DNA from 2 places in the Clostridium moutaii genome. Region 1 is predicted to be linked to the other one. Evidence: riboswitches for the same ligand, from Rfam matches in the RefSeq annotation. Region 1 holds a riboswitch; the other holds the start of a gene.
The links. Region 1 has a riboswitch for S-adenosylmethionine ahead of AB8U03_RS09480 (pyridoxal phosphate-dependent aminotransferase). Riboswitches for the same ligand answer to the same signal wherever they lie in the genome.

Region 2: linked by a shared signal. The riboswitch ahead of AB8U03_RS12375 (methionine ABC transporter ATP-binding protein) and the one ahead of AB8U03_RS09480 (pyridoxal phosphate-dependent aminotransferase) in region 1 are both predicted to bind S-adenosylmethionine.

What each region holds. Positions count from the first base shown of each region.
Region 1 is NZ_JBGEWD010000008.1:2,463-8,865, forward strand. Features, by position in the region: gene AB8U03_RS09470 (hypothetical protein) at 1-313, opposite strand, end outside; gene AB8U03_RS09475 (DegV family protein) at 487-1,347, shown strand; SAM riboswitch class I at 1,399-1,499, shown strand; gene AB8U03_RS09480 (pyridoxal phosphate-dependent aminotransferase) at 1,640-2,815, shown strand; gene AB8U03_RS09485 (GntR family transcriptional regulator) at 3,100-3,486, shown strand; gene AB8U03_RS09490 (DUF1648 domain-containing protein) at 3,510-4,646, shown strand; gene AB8U03_RS09495 (flavodoxin family protein) at 4,839-5,543, opposite strand; gene AB8U03_RS09500 (pyridoxal phosphate-dependent aminotransferase) at 5,839-6,403, shown strand, end outside.
Region 2 is NZ_JBGEWD010000012.1:8,223-14,625, forward strand. Features, by position in the region: gene AB8U03_RS12355 (nitrogenase component 1) at 1-930, opposite strand, end outside; gene AB8U03_RS12360 (nitrogenase component 1) at 923-2,395, opposite strand; gene AB8U03_RS12365 (MetQ/NlpA family ABC transporter substrate-binding protein) at 2,411-3,244, opposite strand; gene AB8U03_RS12370 (methionine ABC transporter permease) at 3,269-3,937, opposite strand; gene AB8U03_RS12375 (methionine ABC transporter ATP-binding protein) at 3,934-4,713, opposite strand; SAM riboswitch class I at 4,924-5,027, opposite strand; gene AB8U03_RS12380 (DUF4317 domain-containing protein) at 5,111-6,295, opposite strand.

The sequences.
Region 1 (6,403 bases):
CTCCCTTATTTTGACTTTGTGCATTGCCAGAAGATGCAGTCCCGTTTCCATTATTCTGATTTTGTACATTGCCACCAGATGATTTCCAGTTTCCACTTGGAATGTTTCCATTATTCCTTTGACCGGTTGAATTTTGGTTTCTGTCCCTATTTGCCATATGACCATTGAACTGATTAAATTGCCCTGTTATATTTTTGGATGGTGTGTTGAATTTATAATGTTTTATACTGTAAAGGCATAAAAACAGAGATAACAGTGCCAAAAAAATCAGAATTATCTTAAATAGACCTTTTTTTGAAAGTATTCTTTCCATACTGTTCTAAAACTCCTTTCATGAAATTTAGTATAGTTGTATAATTGTCATATATATATTTTCCAGGATGAAGCTTAAAATAGCCTTAAAAGCTTATCTCTTATTTAGAATTTGAATATTTTCCCTTTAGTATGATATAATTTAAGTTAAGTAGGAGTAAAAGGAGGAACTTTATGGAAAAAATTGCACTTTTGACAGACTCTGCTTGTGATATAGATTGTGAAACCATAAAAAAGTATAATATAAGTATTTTACCTTTTAGAATTATATACAAAAACAGGGAATACATAGATAAGATTGAGATTACTCCAAAAGAAGTATATGATAATATGAACATTGAAATTTCAAAGTCCTCCCTGCCCTCAATAGAGGATATGGAAAAGGTTTTTGATAAGTTGGAAAAAGAAAATTATACCCATGTAATAGCCGTGGCGATTTCCAGCGGGCTTTCAGGCACATATAATGCATTGAAAATGGTAAGCCAAAGGCATAAAAAATTAGTTACATATATTTATGATTCCAAGTCAACTTCCCTTGGAGAGGGAATTATTTTAAAGGAATGTGGAAATCTCATTGAACAGGGCAGGAGCTTTAATGAAATTGTAGATGATATACCAAAAATAAAAAGTAAAATGCACTTCCTTTTTGTTTTTGGAACACTTGAGTATGCCAGAAAGGGCGGGCGCATAGGAAAAATATCCGGTACCATAGGTGAAGTATTGGATATAAAACCCATAGTATATTTTGATGATAATCAGGGAGTATGTTTTACCTATGACAAAGTAAGAGGCAGAAAGAAATCCTTAAGTAAGATGATAGATATAGGCAGGCAGTTTTTGAGTAAATCTCCCTGCGATGTATATATAGTTCATGGCAATGCGCAGGAAGATGCTGAAAATGTCTATAATAGAATTTCCAAATTGCCCAATGTAGAAAATACATATATGATAGGACAGATAAGTCCTATAGTAGGAGTTTATTCCGGACCTGGAACTGTGGGAATATGTTATAAAGAACAAAATTATAGCCATTGACTTAATAAATGTAAATAGTTATAATTAATAAAACAATAAATATAAATCTTGAACTTATCAAGAGAGGTGGAGGGAACAGGCCCTTTGAAACCCGGCAACCAGTACATTGTATAGTGGTGCCAAATCCTGCAGCGGAAGCTGAAAGATGAGAATGTATTTTGCAATTTTAAGTCTGAGGTGTTTCCCCAGACTTTTATTTGTTTACGGATATTTATCCCATCCTTATGAGCAGGCTCCGTCTGGACCTAAAAGAATCACTTGACTATGGAATTATTTGAAAGGATGTGTTTGTATGCCTCAATTAAGTAAAAAACTAGTTAATTTTACTGACTCGGTTATAAGAAGAATGACCAGAATATCGAATAAATATGGAGCAATTAATTTATCCCAGGGTTTTCCGGACTTTGATCCACCTAAAGAAATAAGAGAAGCACTTAAAATAGCAGCGGATAAAGGGCCTCATCAATATGCAATTACCTGGGGTGCACAAAACCTGAGAGAAGCTCTTGCAGAAAAACAATCCAGATTTATGGGACTTGATATAGATCCTGAAACTCAAATTGCAGTTACCTGTGGAAGTACGGAAGCGATGATGGCCTCTGTTATGACTGTATGTGATTCCGGAGATAAGGTAATAGTATTTTCTCCTTTTTATGAAAATTATGCGGCAGATGCAATATTAAGCGGAGCGGAGCCTATATATGTACCCCTTTACCCGCCTGATTTTTCTTTTAACAGGGTTGAACTCGAAAATGCTTTTAAGCAAAAGCCGAAGGCTCTTATACTGTGCAATCCATCCAATCCATCGGGTAAGGTGTTTACTTATGAGGAATTGAAATTCATAGCCGGCCTGGCAGAAAAATACGATTCTTTTGTAATAACTGATGAAGTATATGAGCATATTGTGATGGATCCGCATAAACACGTTTATTTTGCTTCACTTCCAGGTATGTTCAACAGGACTTTAAGCTGCAGCTCTTTTTCCAAGACTTATTCTATAACCGGATGGCGGATAGGTTATGTCATAGGTGATGAGAGAGTCATAGAAAATGTAAGGAAAGTACATGATTTTCTTACGGTTGGGGCGGCGGCGCCGCTTCAGGAAGCAGTTGTAGCCGGACTTAAATTGCCTATGGAATACTATGATTGGCTGAAAAATTTATATACTAAAAAGAGGGACTTGTTTCTTCAGGGATTAAGCGAGGCAGGACTTAAATATGTCAAACCACAGGGAGCCTATTATGTTCTCATAGATGTTTCAGAGTTTAATGTAAAGGATGATTTGAAATTCTGTGAGTGGCTTGCAAAAGATGTGGGAATAGGTGCGGTGCCTGGCTCAAGCTTCTTTAAGGAGGATATAAATTATTTAATAAGACTGCATTTTGCAAAAAAGGATGACACTCTTTTAAGGTCTATTGAAAAACTGAAAACACTCAGGGAAAAAGCTGGATTTTATAGAGAGGGATAAGCAATTGATAATTCACAATTCACAATTGATGATTTACAATTGACAGCGGACAATGCACAATTCAAAGTTCAGAGAACAAAGATTAAAGTTCAGAGTTTAAAGTATAAAGTTAAAGACAATCCGGGGTCAGATTCCCAATTGTCTTTTTTCTTTAAACTTATTTTTTAAAACATCTACTTAATGGCATTTTGATAAGCTGATTTTAAAATAATATATTAAAAATTATTGCACTATTATTCTATCTGTTATATATTATATATAACAGATAGAATAGGAGGGCAGTTATGATAATTAAAATAGATTTTGAGTCAGAAGTACCTATATATGAACAGCTCAGAAGACAAATTATAGAAGGAATAGCCCTGGGAAATCTAAAATTGGGAGAAAGTCTTCCTTCTGTAAGACAGCTGGCGGAGGATATCGGAATAAACCTTCATACGGTAAATAAAGCTTACAATGAATTAAAGTCAGATGGCTACTTGAATATAGACAGAAGGAAAGGAGCCGTAGTAAGCGAAACACTTCCTGAAAGTACGGAAGATTTTGATAAAAAACTTGAGGAAGGGTTCACTTATTTAATATCAGAGGCTTATTTGAGGGGTAAAAAAATAGATGATATTTTACAGCTGTGTTCTGGCATATTTAAAAAATATATTAAAATCGATAAATGAATCATTAAGGTAGGTGAAATTAGATGAATGAGAACTTGTTTATGTGTATATATTTATTCTTTATTTTTATTATAATACTTGTAATTACTATATTGACTCCCAAATTTACGAGAAAAGAAATTGTTTTTGGAGTGAGAGTTCCAGAAGACGAAGCTGATTCAGATGAAATCAAGCATATAAAAACCCAATTTATAAGAAACAATTTAGTGGTAGAAATTCCTTTTATTCTGTTGTTTAGTTTTTTAAACTATAAATTCTTGAATGTAGGCATGATTTTGTTTACTACATTTGCTTTTGTTTTCATAAATTTTTTAGTATATATGATATCCAATAGAGCTGTAAAAAATCTTAAATTACAGAAGTTGTGGCTTCAGGGTAAAAAACAAGTTGTAACAATAGATATTGATTTTTCCAAGAAAAAAAGTGACATGCTGGTGTCAGTCTGGTTTTTCATGATTCCGGTATTTATAATTATAATAAATATAATTTTAGGTTATACCCATTATTCTTCTTTGCCCTATAAGGTACCCACTCACTGGGATTTTTCGGGAAATATTACAGGCTACCAGATAAAATCTAAATTTTTGATCTGGGAGATGCCGCTTGCACAAATTATAATCACTTTTATATCTTTTATAGTTTACAAGGGAATTGGATGGTCAAAACAGCAGATTAGTTCTTTAAATCCGGAAGAATCCGTAAAGAAGAACAGTATATTTAGGAGAAGCTGGTCTATATATATGGTGATCCTTGCTTCTGCCACTGATATTTTGTTAAGTGTTGGTACAATTCAAATATTTAAAGTGATTGATGTAAGCAGTGCATTTTCCAATGCTGTAATAATAGCCTTTTTAACAATTACAATCTTAGCCAGCATAATTCTATCATTAAAGATCGGACAGGGAGGCAGTAATATAAAAATGGGGAAAGACAGCCTTCAAAGAGATGAATCTGAGCTTACAAATAAAGATGATGATGATTCCTGGAAACTGGCAAACACCATATATTATAATCCTGAGGATCCATCCATATTTGTAGAAAAGAGATTTGGTGTAGGTTGGACAGTAAATGCGGGAAGACCAGCTGGAATGGCAATATATATAGGTATTATTATATTTACAATTGTAGTTATAGGTATTTCAATTTTTGCTCAAAGTTAAGAATTGTGAGTTGAAGTTTAGTTAGGAGTTTATAGTGAAGAATAAATTGTAAATGAAAGTTTCCGGCAGCATTCGAAAATCAACCAAAACTATTAATTCATGACTATAAACTCCTAACTTTGATTAATCTGTAGCTTGTCCGTTGTTAACTGTGAATTGTGCATTGACAAATGAATATAGATATCAATTATATTACCAGGGACGTTTATGATCCAGCCATCCCTGATTTTGCCAATATTTTTTATCAACAGTATTGAAAACAAATCTTTTTTGAATAAAACGCATAATATAGAAGAGAACTTTTACTTTTAGACTAGGTTTTACATTACCATAACCATATCTGTGTAGAATTTTAGAAGATAATTTTGTCATATCCCTGTAAATTTCTATCTTTTTCTTTTCACTTACACCTTGCCAGTTTACGGCGGCAACTGCTTTACCGTAGGTAAATATTTTACCTATTCCCCAAAAAGTTAAGCTATCCACAATATCTTTATTTGTTGATTTCATTCCTTTGCCGGCAGCTGTTGAAATGACTAGAGCCATTTTGGAGAACATTGTTTTATTAGGACGGTGTACCATCCATTGAAAGCCAAAATGATCTAATAGTGTTTTCATCTGTCCGCTCACATGAAACACATATACAGGACTTGTAAAAATAATCAAATTTGCCTTTTCAATTGCTTCTCTGATTGGATTGACTTGATTATAATGGGGGCATGCTTCTTCGCTCACAGTAAAACATGAACTACATCCACAACAAAAATTTGGCATATCTTTAGGCAGAAAAAATTCTATAATTTCACTTGTTTCCGATTGCAGTTTTTCTAAAAATAGCTGGGAAATATTATAAGTACTTCCTCGATGTTCCGTACCGTGTACTACTACGATTTTCATAAGCTTCTCCTTATTTTAGTATGTTAATTTATTTATATAATTGAGTTTATCAAGATTATAATCTAATTGCAACTACTTGCTTACACTCACTGGATTTATTTGATCTCTAACTTTAATATTTTGCCAATTATGAACTGTTAATTGTACCTTTGTATTGTAAGCTGTCAACTGTCAATTGTACATCGTAAATCGTTGTGTTAAAATATTTTTATAGTCTCAAATATCAACTGTGATATTGGAGTTTTAACATCTGAACTTTGTTATTTGAACTTTAAATATAAGGGGGGAAAATTCTGTGATATCTGATAAAATGAAAGAATATGTGTCCAAGAGTTCTGTAATAAGGGCCATGTTTGAGGAAGGGAAGAGACTGTCTTCAATTTATGGGGAGGAAAATGTATTTGATTTTAGTCTTGGTAATCCCAATGTAGAACCACCTGAATCTATAAAAGAGGCTGTATCTGAAATCTTCAGGAAAGAGTCTCCTAACTTAGTCCATGGATATATGAACAATTCCGGTTATGAGGATGTGAGGGCTAAAATTGCAGAGCATATCAACAAAAAATACAATTTAAAATTAACTGAGAATAATTTGATAATGACCTGTGGTGCAGCGGGCGGATTGAATATTATTTTGAAAACCCTTTTAAATCCAGGAGACGAGGTTATTACCTTTTCACCATTTTTCGGGGAATATGAGAACTATGTAAAAAATTTTGATGGTAAACTTGTAATTGTGCCTTCAAATACGGAGACCTTCGAACCTGATCTAAATGAGCTGGAGGATAGAATAAATTCCAATACTAAAGCTGTAATAATAAATTCACCCAATAATCCGACAGGAGTGGTTTATTCAGAAA
Region 2 (6,403 bases), on a different contig from region 1:
ATTAAAAAATCTATCTGCCATATCATATCTAAATTCTATGAAAAAATCTAGTGATCTTTCAATATAATAATAAAATCTTTTTTCTTCCCTGCTTATAAAATCTTCAACCCTTTTTTTATCCAATTGTGAAAATTCCGCCACAGTCCTTAGAAATTTGCTGGTTTCCTTTGCCCCTATAGGTAACACTGGATAATGCAGATAAGGAGTACCATATTTTTCATTTAACTGTTTGGCTATATTTAATCCTACCCAGGGAGAGAGGACTAAATTAAACTGGGCATTGGGAATTGTTTTCCATTCATCTACACCATTGGATTCCGTCCCAAAAAGTATGTTGACTTTCAGACCTATTGACTGAAGCAATTTTTTTATTTCCGCCAAATTACCTGTCCAAAAGGAATCCTGATATGGAACTACGGACCAAACATTTACAAGCCCCTTCTCCACCTCTGGTTTTCTTTCACCTATAAACTGATCTATAATGGCTTCAATTACCAATTCATGTCCTTTGAAATTGCTTCCTTTAAATCCGCCTGTTTCTGCATAAACTATAGGAATCCCCTTACTTTTATATTCACTTACTACCTGCCCCACATCATCCCCTATTATATCTGCAGTACATCCTGTTAAAACCACAAATAGATCGCCCTTTAAAACCTTTAGAGACCCATCTATTACCTGTCTTAACCTGTGTTCTCCTCCAAACACCACTTCTCTCTCCGTTGTATTGGTACAAGGTACGGCACTTCCTCCCGAATACCCTATGCCCTGATATCCTGATGCAACACTGAGACCATCATGAAGTTTAATTCCACATCCTGGTCCGGAATGTAATATGGGTATGGCCCTTTTAATAGCCAGTACTGACTGCTGCGCTCCCAATGCACAATAGTACCTGGGTTGTTCTATTATTTCAGTTGTTTTAGTCACTATGACCACCTCCCAAAAAGCTATAAGGATCCTGTTTTAGCCACCAATCAGTATAGGGCAATTCACAGTGTGCAGCAATATTCTTCACAAATTCCTTAGTTGCCAGTACATCCACTATTTTATTTCCATAATTTATCAGGCCTTCATATCCTAATCCAAACTGCTCATCCCCCATCAGGAATGTGGGTATTCCCAATTTTGGTCCCCAGGAAGACATTCCTCCATGGCGTGCCACCAATAGATCTGGTTTTAATCTATTCAATATATTTACCAATTCAAAAGGCTGTTTATTGCAAATATTAAAATTCTTCACATCTCCATAATTTTTCACAACATATCCTAAGCTGTCGCTTTTTGGATCCATATTGTCATAACAGGGATCATGGTGAAATATAGCTGCACCTACTACTTCCATATGGAGATCTTTAAGAAGAGCTATTAAACTGTGCCCATGAGCTGCTCCAGCTGTGACGTATACCCTTTTTCCTTTCAATTTGCTCCTAAGCTCTTCAAGCCCAGGAGCAATTTTATCTTTTTCAGATTTTATAAGTTTTTCAACTTCTTTTTCTCTATGGGTAACTTTACCCAGTTCTCTAAACCACATATCCGCACCTTTAATGCCATAAGCTGGTGGGGCTTTAACTTCAGGTACACCATATTCCTGTTCCAATCCAGCTGCCAAATATGTCCCCAGTGTAGGACATATTTGTACTGTAGCTGCAGCTTCAGATATTTTTTCCAGTTGATCTATGGTCGAAAAAGGCACAATGTAATTGGGCTTTAATCCTATTTGTCCAAATAGCTCCGTAAATATATCACTTCCCCAAAAATTAATTACATTTACCATATCCTCTCTTTTTTTAACCGGCGGTTTGACTATTTTCCGCAGAATACCATGGTATGCAGCATCAAAACCTGTTGTCCAAATTCTGGATCTAAATCCTTCACAAGCCACAAACACCACAGGTATCCCCAATTTTTTTTGTGCTTCATCAGTTACCTCTTCTACATCATCTCCAATAATTCCAGATGCACAGGAAGTAGTTACAAAAATTGCTTTAGGCTTAAACCTTTTGTAGGCTTCTTCTATAGTCTTTTCCAGTTTAAAAATTCCACCGTATATCATATCTTTTTCCTTCAAATTGGTATTTAACAACCTGGCATTTTTTAAAGGTAATTTTCTCTTTCTCTGTCCTACTCTATTTGTGAAATTATAATCCTGAAAGTCGGCTGCACACCCTATAGGCGCATGATTTATTACTACCGCATCCTGTATCATAACCAATTGGCATAGTGCATTTCCCGAACTGCATCCCAGGCATTGGCTAAAACTTCTTCTCTTTTCGCATAACTTTCCACTTCTGGATTTGCTGCATAATTCTTTAGCACTTCCACCAAATCCCGTAATTGAACCTAGTCTGGATTCCCTTATTTCCACTTCCGGAGATTTTATGTTAATACTCAACGCTATACCTCCCCTTTAAAAAGCTGGCACTACTGCAACTCCATATTTACTCTTTATAAAATTTCTTACATCCTCTGAATTAAGCTTTTTTACTATTTCTTTTATTTCCTTTTTATTTTCATCGCCCTTTCTTACTACAATAAGATTAGCATAAGGTGATTTACTATCCTCTCTAAATAATGCTTTATTAGGATCCATTTTTGCCTCAAGTACAAGATTTGTATTTATTATGGAACCATCTACATCCGGCAATACTCTGGGAAGCTGAGCTGCATCAACTTCTACAAACTGAAGATTTTTAGGGTTATCCACAATATCCGAAGGTGTAGCACTATAGTTAGCTATTCCAGATTTTAATTTAATTAATCCCTGTTCCTGAAGAAGTTCCAAAGCCCTGTATTCATTGGAGGGATTATTAGGTATTGCAATTTTGGCTCCACTTTTGAGCTCATCTTTTGATTTAATTTTATCAGAATAAAAACCTATTGGCTCCACATGAACCTTTCCAGCTACTGCAAAATTGTATCCTTTTTCTTTAGCTACAGACTCCAAATAAGGTAAATGCTGAAAATAATTTGCATCTATCTGTTTTTCCTGTAAAGCTGGATTTAACTGATCCTCATCATCCAGTACCACAACATCCAAATTGATTCCCTCTTTTGCCAGAGCAGGTTTTATGTGGTTTAATATTTCCGCATGGGGCACTGCTGCAGCTCCTATCTTCACTGTAACACTCTTGCTCTTATCGCTTGAACTGCTTGTACTCTTTGAATCACTGCTGTTTCCACAGCCTGAAAACAATCCTACAACCAACACCAGCATCAATGATATTACACTTTTCTTTTTCATATTAATTCATCTCCCTTAAAATAATCAATCAAATTTATATCTTTTTTTATTTACATATCTAGAAATATGGTCTCCTGAAAACTGTATGATCTGCACCAGGCAAATTAACAGCACAACAGTAGCTACCATAATATCTTCACGAAATCTCTCATATCCAAAACGTATTGCCAGGCTTCCCAATCCTCCTGCTCCTATAGCACCAGCTACAGCAGTAAATTCAATAATGGATATAATTGAAATTGTAATCCCTCTTATAAGTGAAGGCAGTGCTTCTGGTATTAAAACTTTTAATATAATTTGAAATGGTTTTGCTCCCACAGCCAAAGCTGCTTCAATTTTTCCCCATTCTACTTCTTCTATTGATGTTTCAATAATTCTAGCTAAAAAAGGTGCTATTCCTATGGATATGGGAACAATAGCTGCCTTCATACCCAATGTAGTTCCTACAATCAATCTGGCTAATGGCAGTAAAACCACAATTAATATTATAGAAGGAAGGGATCTTATTGCATTTACTATAGCAGCCAATACTTTATTTAATTTTTCATGCTCTAAAATATGTCCTTTTTTAGTAACAACCAAAATAATTCCAAGCGGCAGCCCGATGAGCAGTGCTATGCAGCCAGCTATAATTACCATTTCTATGGTTTCCGACAATCCTTTTAGAATCAACATTTTAAAATCATCAGTCATATTACCTCACCTCCAGGATAATCGGAATTCACACTGAGATTTCTCATTATTTTAACAAACTTTTTAGCAGTATCACTTTTAGGATTTAAAAATACTGAATTTGTGCTTCCTGTTTCCACAATCTTACCTTCTTCAATCACTGCCATATTATTGCAGATATATTTAATAACATCCAACTCATGGGTTATAAGCAGAATAGTTAAATTAAGTTTTTTATTTATATCCCTTAAAAGCTCCAATATGGAATAAGTGGTCTGTGGATCTAATGCGGAGGTAGCTTCATCACTTAATAACACATCTGGTTCATTGGCCAGTGCCCTGGCTATACCCACTCTCTGCTTCTGACCTCCGCTTAATTGGGCAGGATAAGAATCCACCTTGTCACTCAGCTCTACTAAATTCAATATTTCATGCACTCTATTCTTTATCTTTTGTTCAGGATAACCAGATATCTTTAGAGGAAAAGCTACGTTCTTATATACAGTCATTGAATCAAATAAATTAAAGTCTTGAAATATTATTCCAATTTTTTTTCTAGCTTCTCTAAGTTCGTTTTTATCCATAGCAGTAATATCTTTGTCTCCAATGAGTACAGTGCCTGAAGTAGGTTCTTCAAGCCTATTTAAGCAGCGTATCATTGTAGACTTTCCAGCTCCGCTAAAGCCTATTATTCCGAAAATATCTCCTTTCTCCACTTTAAGATTTATATCTTTTAGTACTTGAATTTTACCTTTAGGCGTACTAAAGGTTTTACTTAAATTTTGTACACTTATCATAATAATTTCCTTCCTCCTCCTTTCTTTTAATAATTGCCTATATACCATCTTTCTCTTTAATTAAAATAAATTGCGGCAAAACAAAAAAGAGACTAAATCTTATAAAAATCAAAATTTAGTCTCCAGTTTTTCTGGTCAACCTTTAAAATTTGTATTTAATTAAATTATAAAAAACTCAGAGGAAACCCCTGAGTTTATATTCTCATGATTACCTCATCTCTCAGCTATAGGCTGCAGGAATTAGCACCAATGCATTAATCAATACTGGTTGCTGGGTTTCATAGGGCCTTTCCCTCCACCTCTCTTAATAAGTTTATTCAATATTTAATATTATGACAATCAGTATATCAGCAATATTAAACATTGTCAATAAATTTTTTACTGGAAAATTAAAAATTTAAATATAATCCTCTATCTCCTCAGTCTCCAGGTTAAGTCCATTTACAACCATATCTTCTTTCAGCTCTATTAATAGACATTTCCTGCCTTTTTTATCCACTACCTGCCTTACACTGCTTAAATCCTGTGGTTTTATGGTTATGCTTGTATTTTCATTCTCAATCTTTATAGATTTACTTTTAAAATCAGGAACTACATTCCTGGCTTTAAACTCATAATCTTCCCCGCATACTTCCTGAAAGGCATTTTTAATAGATTGTACACTTTCTACACCACTTTCACCCAGTACCCTTGTAACTTCATTCATATCTAAGGTTGGTTCTTCTTCCCTGTCTTCTTCATCAAGCTTTTCATTTATCTTTTCATATATATCCTGCATAATATCCGGTTTTATTTTGCCTCCTACTGCAGTGCCCAATATGGCATTAAAATTTTCTTTTTCTTCTACTGCTGTAGGTTTTATTGTACAATCCAGTACCTTCTCTACAAAAGTACCATTAATTTGTTTGGCCTTTGAAGAGTAATATATTATCTTATTTACATCTACATACTGACATGTAAAACTTGGAAACATAAATCCATCTAGGGGAGAATTTAAATTTATAATCATGTCCAGTGCAGAATTTGGCTTGAATTTCATTTCAGTATAGTCAAATTTTAATACTTTCTTGGGAATTTCCACTTTATTTACACTACACAATAAAAATTCTACGGCCTGCACATAATCCTCTATGTCACTATCTCCTTCATCCTCATTTTTTTTATTGCTGCTGTAATACTCTGCTTTTATAAAATTTATCACTACATCTGTATCGTAAGTGTAATTTTTAGATATTTTATCCACTACTTTATCTCCGAATTCAGCTATGCTCTCCTTGGAATTTAAAGCATTATACAATATACGCTGAGTATTTTCACTATCATCTGGATTTTTTTCCTTTTCCATTTCTCTAAAATTCAATTCAAATATCTTGGAATCCAGGGAACCTGTGAGCACCTTCTTAAAATTATTTAAATAAAGTTCTCTTTTTTCTATTTCCATCATTTCAAAATGTTCCAATTCTCTGGTTATTATTTCTCCATTATCTTTTTTTAAATATACGCTGTAGACCTCTTTAATAGGCAGCTTATAGCTTCCCAATTTAAATTCCTTCCTTATATTTGCTAAATCTTTTTTATTCATGTTTACATCTCCGCTCTATGAAATTAAGTGATTCTATCTTATACATACTTATTTTAACAAAATATAATAATATTTGCTATAAATAAATTACTATAGTACAAATATAAA